DNA from 4 places in the Oceanobacillus sp. FSL K6-0251 genome. Region 1 is predicted to be linked to each of the others. Evidence: riboswitches for the same ligand, from Rfam matches in the RefSeq annotation. Region 1 holds a riboswitch; each other region holds the start of a gene.
The links. A riboswitch is a leader RNA that binds a small molecule or an ion and turns the genes downstream of it on or off. The one in region 1 is predicted to bind S-adenosylmethionine.

Region 1 (2,201 bases):
TCTGGTGGACGAGGATGATTCGGGAATGAAACTCCGAAAACAGCTAGCCAGGGAACTGCCGCACGCAGAGCATATTTATGTAAGCAGTGAATTTCGTGAGGTTGCCGCCACCCCAAAAAGAATGTTGGCAAGTATTCTGGCAGGAAAACGCATTGGAATCAATCTCAATTACCTTGCAAAATGGTAACGTAAAACGTTAAAATAAGAATGGATTCTATTCGCCGAGGAAATAAATAAGGAAAGATGCGAAGTCGTTTTATACGCAATCAGTGTAATCCTTTCACTCAGCATATATTATTTTATGGGAAGAAAAAGATTGAGGGGAATGAACTTGAAACAGTTTAGTGGAGAAGAAAAGAATCATCAACGATTCATACTATATATTTATACACCATTTTGCGGGACATGTACGGTAGCCCGCGCTATGCTTGAAAAAATAGAAAGACTGCATAAAACTGATATATTTACGGAGATGAACGCGTCCATGCACCCTGATTTTATGCAGTCTCATCAAGTCGAAAGCGTGCCATGTCTTGCATTTATGGAAAACGGTAAAATGATTGAGAAAGTGTACACGTTTCAATCGACAGCAAATATTTATCAGTATTTGATGAAATACAAACCGGAATTATTCACAGCAATAAACAACTAAGTTTTTTCTGTACAAGAGGACGGTTCAATATACGAGAAGCAGCAGATTCCACAGAAACCTGAGTGAATGGCTAGGGATTGTGATTGACAAGGCACAAATGGCATGCTACTATAATGGCACTTCATTTAAAAATAGGCAAACTCTTATCAAGAGCGGTGGAGGGACTGGCCCATTGAAACCGCGGCAACCTTCAATCATTGAAAAGGTGCCAATTCCTGCAGGAAACTGTAAAGATAAGGGAGCAATGGACGATATTGTGTATAATAAAGCGTCTTTCTGTTCTCTTGCAGAAAGACGCTTTTTCAATGAAGAGAAAAGTAAATCGTACACAATAAAATAGGTTTGTACACATATAGGAGTGAAATAAAGTGATATCCATTGAAGGATTGAAGAAAATATTCTCTTTAGAAAAAAAAGATATTGTCGCTGTTGATAATTTAAATCTTAACGTAGCAGATGGAGATATCTATGGCGTCATCGGATACAGCGGGGCAGGGAAAAGTACTTTTGTCCGCTTGATTAACAGGCTGGAAGAACCGACGACAGGTACGATAAAAATCGGTGATCAGGTTATTACCTCCTTATCGAAAAAGGATTTGCGTATCGCCAGGCAGGATATTGGAATGATATTCCAGCATTTTAATCTGCTCTGGTCCCGGACAGTCGCTGAAAATATAGAATTTCCGCTTGAGATTTCCGGTGTGGAGAAAAGCGACCGGAAAAAGCGGGTGCTGGAATTGATTGAATTAGTAGGCTTGGCAGGAAAGGAAAATGCCTATCCGGCACAGTTAAGCGGCGGACAAAAGCAGCGGGTCGGAATTGCAAGAGCATTGGCGAATTCACCGAAAGTCCTGCTTTGTGATGAAGCGACCTCCGCACTTGATCCGGAAACAACGAATCAAATCCTGCGTTTATTGCAGGATATTAATGAAAAGCTGGGTCTAACCATTATTTTGATTACCCATGAAATGCATGTTATCCGCAAAATTTGTAATCGGGTTGCTGTGATGGAACAAGGGAAAGTGGTAGAAGAAGGAACGGTTCTCGATGTATTTACCAGACCAAAGCAGCCGGTAACGCAGAAGTTTGTTGAACAGCTGACTGGTCCGGATGAGGAAGAGGAAGACATGACAGAGTTGAAGGAAAGATATCAAGAGGGCGCGTTATTACGGATTCAGTTTTTAGGAGAAAGTGCAAATCAGACCGTAATCAGCCAGCTTGTGAAGAATTTTGATATCCATGTTAATATTTTGCAGGGGAAAATCACCCAGACACAGGTCGGGAGCTATGGGACATTGATTGTTCAGCTGATTGGAAATCAGCTGAAAGAGGCAATGCAGTACCTGGAGGAACAGGATGTTATTGAATTGGAGGTAATTCAGCATGCTTGAGGAATTATTTCCAAACGTTACGATAGAAGATTTAGTAGAAGCTTCTCAAGAAACACTTTACATGACCATTATAGCTTTAGTCGGCACAGCCATTATTGGCTTACTTTTAGGGCTGCTGTTATTTTTAACGTCGAAAGGGAACTTTTGGGAAAATCGAT
Region 2 (2,201 bases), 1.6 Mb from region 1:
TCGACTGCAGCTATACCGGGTGAGGATATTAGCGGTATTATTCATGGTGTGAATGTATCCTTTATCGTAGCAGCAATTATTGCTATCGTTGGATTTATTCTTTCTTTTAAATTAAAAGAAGAAATAAAACCGGGAGATCGTGTCAGCTAAGATTTAAATAGGAAGGTAAATAAAGTACCAGCCATCGAAGCAATTTATCATTGTTAGATGTCTGGTACTTTTTTGATGTAGAACGGGGGAACGAAATTGTGTATTTCATCCCTTAAAGAAGTCTTAGTAAAAGATATGTGTAAATATAGTGGTAAAATAAAGATATATATTAAAAAACTTCAAAGAATGATAACAATGAAATTATCATATAGCAATATAAGACAGTTATTAAGATTTATAAGTGCTTTTTGAAAGTTAATACGATTTGGCGTTAAAAACGTGTTATAGCATATGGAGGGCTCTAACCATTGTGAATAAGAAACAAATAGATTGCGACCTTTATTGCCAATCTGCTTATTGCTGGTCTGCTAATAGCTAGTATTACGGCTATTGTCGTCAATCCAATGTTGATAACACATGGATTATCTAATATTTTAGCAGGCTGGAAACTTATCGAAATACAATTTTTTGATACTGTTTTTATGAATTTTCTTTACTTCGGCGGGTTTCTGTTTCTGTCTTATGTGTTGGGGATGCTGTTTGATTTGTTATACATGTTAATCCTTGAAGCAGCGAAAATAAAGCAGACAAAGGAAGTAATGCTTATGAGTTATGTGGCTCAATGGTTCCTTAGTGTTTGTTTTTATAAATTTTTTATTGAGTCCTTATTTACGAGGAATAGTGTATCGTGGGAAGGAGCAGCTATTTTATTTTTCTGCTTGTATTTGGCTGCTTTTGTGATTAGTGAAGATTATAAAATTTTTTCCGATAAAAAAAGTTAACGTAATCTTGATTTAAAATCAATTGCAGCAAGGTTCCTATATTTTGGGATTCTCCTTGACGAATTCATTGCTTCCATGTAAAGTAAACTGTAATTATTCGTATAATTCCATATATTCTTATCGAGAAAGGTGGAGGGACTGGCCCGCTGAAGCCTTAGCAGCAGACGTTGATTTGTACTGTGCTAATTCCAGAAGCATTTTTGCTTGAAGATAAGAAGAGATTTTATCATATCGAACCTCTTATATTTTCGGAAGGGGTTTTTTTAATGGAATATAGAATGAATATAGCAGATAAAGAGGAAGGGGTATTCGATGGCAATATCAGCAGAGACAAAAAATACACGGGCTCCATTCAGAGCAGATCATGTAGGGAGTTTTCTTCGTCCTCAGCGTTTAAAAGAGGCGCGTGCACAAAAGGCAAAAGGGGAAATCAGCTCAGAACAATTGCGTCAAATGGAAGATGAGGAAATTATCAAACTGGTAGAACAGCAGAAAGAAGCAGGACTTCAATCCGTGACGGATGGGGAGTTTCGCCGTGCCTGGTGGCATTTTGATTTTCTGGAAGGCTTAGATGGCGTGGAAGGCTATAGCGCGGAACAAGGCTTGCAATTCACTGGTGTGGAAACGAAAAAAAGAGGTATTAAGGTAACCGGTAAAATTGGTTTTAGTAATCATTATATGATTGAGCATTATAAATTCCTGCATGGTATTGCTGGAGATGCGGTTGCAAAATTTGCGATTCCGAGCCCGAACATGCTCTTTTTCCGGGCGGAGTTTGAAGAAGGAATTTATGAAAATGATGAAGCCATTATTGATGACCTGGTTGCTGCTTATCAAGGGGTGATTCAGGCATTATACGATGAAGGCTGCCGCTACTTACAGCTGGATGATACGTCCTGGGCAACCTTTTTCTCAGAGAAGGGCAGAAATTCGTTGATTGAAAAAGGAAGAAATCCAGAGAAAACAGCTGAATTATGTGCGAGAGCAATCAATGAATCGATTGCGAACAGACCAGATGATATGCTGGTAACAATGCATATTTGCCGGGGAAATTTCCAATCTACCTATATGTCAAGCGGCGGTTACGAGGCGGTGTCAGAAACGATTTTTGGCGGCCTACAGGTGGATGGTCTTTTCCTGGAGTTTGATGATGACCGCTCGGGAGGATTTGAACCCTTGCGTCATGTGAACCGTGATGATTTATTTATTGTGCTGGGTCTTATCACGTCTAAGTTCAGCGAGCTGGAAGATCCGGAAGCTGTTAAAGCA
Region 3 (2,201 bases), 900 kb from region 1:
CCTTTTTCGGAGGGTATATGGGGCTGCTAATCTGGTTTAAGGATTTAGATTACTCTCTTGGCCAAATTATAAATGCCAAAGTGTTCAATGATGAAATGCTTGGAATCCTTATTTCGGGCCTTGGCATCGCTCTGGTTATTCCGATTGCTTCTCTGATGAGTGCATATTATTTGAAGAAGCAGAAAAAGGACATCGCGTTGGATGAGCAGAAATAGGTAAAAGCAGCCTTACGCTGTTTATGTTTAGAAATAAGCCCGAATGATTCCGCTTGGAATACATTCGGGTTTTTATCTACAATATAAAAACGTCCATTACATCATTAAACTTAATGATTGTAAAATCCTTTTGACCCAGCTTATCAACTATAGCTATGTGCTCGTCTTGATAGTTAATGCTGTCTATATATCCTTTTATATGATGAACATGACAATCCTGATAGCATTTCACTTCAATAAGCAAATTATCTTTATGTGCGATAATTAATTGAAAGCAATTCTGCTTCCGTTGCCGCTCATTTAACATTGTTTTTTCTTTCGTATTCCTTTCTTCCTGTACACCAATATTCAAGCCCCGACGCTCCTTTTTACACACCCTATGGATAAAATATTTTCTATCTTAAAGCTGCGCACCTGTTTTTTATAGTAACAATAAGCAAGAATCCTTTTATCATCTATACCTACGACGCGAATAACACGCTGCGTTACATTGTTATGGCGGTCGATATAATAGATCATGATTTTTTCCTTTTTATCCAGAGAATGATGAAGTAATCCAATCATATTTATTCCTCCAAATAAGAACTTTTGTTCTGAACATTTGTTCTTATTATATCAAAAAATAAGAAAGAGTAAACATGAAATAAATGGATGAATGTGTTTTAAAAGAAACGAGCGATAATCCGTTCAAGTATTTGGATTTTGGGACCAAAAATGGTGCTGATTAACATAATTAGCCCGCCAGCTCCCTTGCATCAAGCTATATTTGACTTTTCTCATATTTCATATTAAAATGTATCCACAGTTACATAAGAACTCTTATTGAGAGTGGCGGAGGGACTGGCCCGATGAAGCCCGGCAACCTTTCTAGAACTCGTTCTAAAAAAGGTGCTAAATCCTGCAAAGTGCATAATGTGCTTTGGAAAATAAGAGAGGACGTTTCGTAAATGAACTTATTCAACCTCTCTAGAACAAAATAGAGAGGTTTTTTATGTAGCATTTAAACACATGTAAAAGGGGTTATCTTACCATGCAAACAGTTACTGTAAAGGGATCGCCCAGCCATTATCAAATCGGTGAAGGTTCTCTGGAATACCTGATAGAAAATCTGAATGACTTGCGGGTGAAGCGGATTGCTGTAGTTGCCGGGCGTACTGCTTGGGAAAAAGCAAAACCATATCTTCCTTCTGCATTGCTGGATCAAATAGAGGAAAAAGATATACATACTGCAGATGGGCATTGCACCGTGGAACGAACTGACAGACTGGCCTCGATTTATGAAGAACAGCAAATAGATGCTGTCATCGGCATCGGCGGGGGAACAGCTCTGGATATTGCCAAAGCAGCGGCTGCCAATGCGCAAATAAAAAGTATCTTAATCCCAACGATTGCCGCCACCTGCGCAGCTTGGACGCCATTAAGCGTCTTTTATCAGGAAGATGGTGCTCATTCTCATTACACTGAGTTTCCTGAATCTAATACACTCGTAGTGGTAGAACCAGCAATTATTGCAGAAGCTCCTGTAAAATACTTAAAAGCAGGCATTGGCGATACGTTAGCCAAATTCTATGAAGCTCGCTCTCTAGTTGAAGCCTTCTACCCTGAAGGCACGCTTCCAGTCTGGCTGCAAATATCTCAATTCGCCGCTCGTGCCTGCAAGGATATTTTGCTGGATGACAGTGAAGCAGCAATCCAAGCTTGTGAGAGTAACCAAGTCACTGATGCTCTTATTCGTGTTATCGAAGCAATTATCGCAACAGGCGGTATGGTTGGCGGCTTCGGCGGAAAAGCTGGACGAATTGCAGGTGCGCATTCCATTCATAATGGGTTAACTGCTGCCCCGCAGATTGCCGATTCACTTCACGGGGAAATTGTATCCTACGGCATTTTAGCTCAGCTTGCTATCGAACAGGATAAAAACGAGCTTACGAAGCTATTAGCTTACTATGATACATGGGGCTTCCCGACAAAATTAGCAGACTTCTC
Region 4 (2,201 bases), 2.8 Mb from region 1:
TTTTGCCTCCTCTTTTAATTTTTAATTTTTTTATTAAAAGAGGCTTAAACCACGAAATTGGATTGATAGAAAACAGGTGTCAGCAGCTGTTTCGTACGGTTGACCCGCACAATCGTAGTGAATAAACAGAGACTGCCTAATAAGAATAAGGTAATGACTAAACCTGGACTTGCTATAAATGATTTATCTTGCTGGTCATTTCCGCCAACGCCTAAATCAGGTGATGATTGGGAATCAATCAGCATTTCATGATCGGTGAGAACGTAGCTGTGATGTACACCTGGGAATAATTGTGTCATTGGCAAAAGGATAATCATTAAAGCAATCATCAAATATCTATTCAACATCTACGCCCCCTTCCGTATGATAAATATATTTTTTGATTCGATTTCTTAAAGCGAAAGAATTAATTATACCAATAATGAAGAATAAATTCAATATAATGTCTACATGTTTTAGAATTAATTTGTATTATATGCTTATTTTTCGGGTGTGTCTATACTTTTTGAACATTTTATGAATTTTTCTCCATGAAATTAACATTCCTTTTTTTTTACGGAATTTAAACATCTGCTTAGAGATATAAAGCCGTGCGTGTTTGGAACTTCTCTCTATGATATGAGATATTTACAAGATTCATTCAAACCGATTCAAAAACCGCTGAAATATTTTTAAAATTTCTTATTGACATGGAATTCAAATAGATATATAGTTATCTACAACAAATAAATAGCAATACATTTTCTTATCCAGAGAGGTGGAGGGACTGGCCCTTCGAAGCCTCGGCAACAGACTTATAAAAGAACTGTGCCAATTCCAGTAGCGTTAGCTAGCAGATAAGAAGAGACATTGATATCGTACTCAAAACCTCTTCTTTCTGAAAGAAGAGGTTTTTTCGTGTCTATATCGACTTATCCGCAGCGAACCAAATAATTAAAAGCTTACAGGAGGAATGGAACGATGGCGAAAAGAAGTTTGGAAGAGCGATTAAAGCAAGGAACAGTTATTGCAGGGGAAGGATATTTATTTGAATTGGAGCGCAGAGGGTATTTGCAGGCGGGCTCCTTTGTACCCGAAGTAGCGCTGGATAACCCGGAAACGCTAAAGGCAGTTTATCGTGATTACATGAAAGCAGGTTCCGATGTAGTGCTTGCCTTTACATACAACGCACACCGAGAAAAAATGCGCATTATCGGTAAAGAGGACTTATTAGAGCCTCTAAATAGAAATGCTATTAAATTAGCGAAGGAAGTAGCAAAGGAACATCCGACAGAGGAAGCTCTGGTTGCAGGAAATATATCGAACACCAATATTTTTAATCCGGAAGATCAGGAATCCAAGGATAAAGTCAGAGCGATGTTTAATGAAATGGTTTCATGGTGTAAGGATGAGGATGTTGACTATATTAACGGAGAAACTTTTTATTACCATGAAGAAGCATTGATTGCTTTAGAGGAAATTAAAAAATATGATTTACCGGCAGTTATTACCTTGGGATTAATGGGTGAAAACATTTTACGTGATGGTTACACAGTGGAAGAGTCATGTAAGATTTTAGAGGATAACGGCGCCTTGGTTGTTGGGATGAACTGTTTCCGGGGGCCGGGCACGATGCAGCCGTATTTAGAAAAGATTCGTGACAAAGTAGACGGGTATGTTGGAGCACTGCCGATTCCATACCGGACAACAGAAGAGAATCCAACCTTCTTTAACTTGCCGGATGGAGGGTGCAGCTGTCATTTACCAACGGAAACAACCTTCCCGACTTCTCTGGATCCGCTATATCATAACCGCTATGAGCTGGCAGAATGGGCGAAACAAGCACATAGCATCGGCGTGAATTATATCGGTTTATGCTGTGGAGCTTCACCGGCAATGCTGCGTGCGGTTGCGGAAGCTGTCGGCATCGAAACAATTAATTCAATTTATTCTCCAGATATGCATAAACACTTTTTATTTGGTGAAGATGAAACATTGCAGGATCATATCACAGATTACAAAACAAAAGCGTAAAACAATATATTGGGAGGCGGCTTATCATGACAGTTACCAAAGAAAATGAAATCTTACACGCGTTAGAAACACTAAAATCAAAAACATGGGTAGATTTAACACATACATTCGGTCCTAATTCGCCGCATTTTGCCGCATTTAAAGATGCCGAGTTTGAAACATTATATACGCATGATGACGGGTTTTTC

Region 2: linked by a shared signal. The riboswitch ahead of MKY45_RS09830 (5-methyltetrahydropteroyltriglutamate--homocysteine S-methyltransferase) and the one ahead of MKY45_RS17375 (methionine ABC transporter ATP-binding protein) in region 1 are both predicted to bind S-adenosylmethionine.
Region 3: linked by a shared signal. The riboswitch ahead of MKY45_RS21405 (iron-containing alcohol dehydrogenase family protein) and the one ahead of MKY45_RS17375 (methionine ABC transporter ATP-binding protein) in region 1 are both predicted to bind S-adenosylmethionine.
Region 4: linked by a shared signal. The riboswitch ahead of MKY45_RS03735 (homocysteine S-methyltransferase family protein) and the one ahead of MKY45_RS17375 (methionine ABC transporter ATP-binding protein) in region 1 are both predicted to bind S-adenosylmethionine.

What each region holds. Positions count from the first base shown of each region.
Region 1 covers NZ_JBBORS010000001.1:3,493,054-3,495,254, reverse strand. The annotation lists gene MKY45_RS17385 (toprim domain-containing protein) at 1-187, shown strand, start outside; gene MKY45_RS17380 (thioredoxin family protein) at 332-652, shown strand; SAM riboswitch class I at 793-892, shown strand; gene MKY45_RS17375 (methionine ABC transporter ATP-binding protein) at 1,021-2,043, shown strand; gene MKY45_RS17370 (methionine ABC transporter permease) at 2,036-2,201, shown strand, end outside.
Region 2 covers NZ_JBBORS010000001.1:1,928,113-1,930,313, forward strand. The annotation lists gene MKY45_RS09825 (MDR family MFS transporter) at 1-150, shown strand, start outside; SAM riboswitch class I at 1,047-1,149, shown strand; gene MKY45_RS09830 (5-methyltetrahydropteroyltriglutamate--homocysteine S-methyltransferase) at 1,245-2,201, shown strand, end outside.
Region 3 covers NZ_JBBORS010000001.1:4,388,664-4,390,864, forward strand. The annotation lists gene MKY45_RS21390 (YibE/F family protein) at 1-215, shown strand, start outside; gene MKY45_RS21395 (YolD-like family protein) at 292-567, opposite strand; gene MKY45_RS21400 (hypothetical protein) at 564-779, opposite strand; SAM riboswitch class I at 1,032-1,148, shown strand; gene MKY45_RS21405 (iron-containing alcohol dehydrogenase family protein) at 1,246-2,201, shown strand, end outside.
Region 4 covers NZ_JBBORS010000001.1:739,425-741,625, forward strand. The annotation lists gene MKY45_RS03730 (hypothetical protein) at 45-347, opposite strand; SAM riboswitch class I at 743-843, shown strand; gene MKY45_RS03735 (homocysteine S-methyltransferase family protein) at 961-2,013, shown strand; gene MKY45_RS03740 (cyclase family protein) at 2,040-2,201, shown strand, end outside.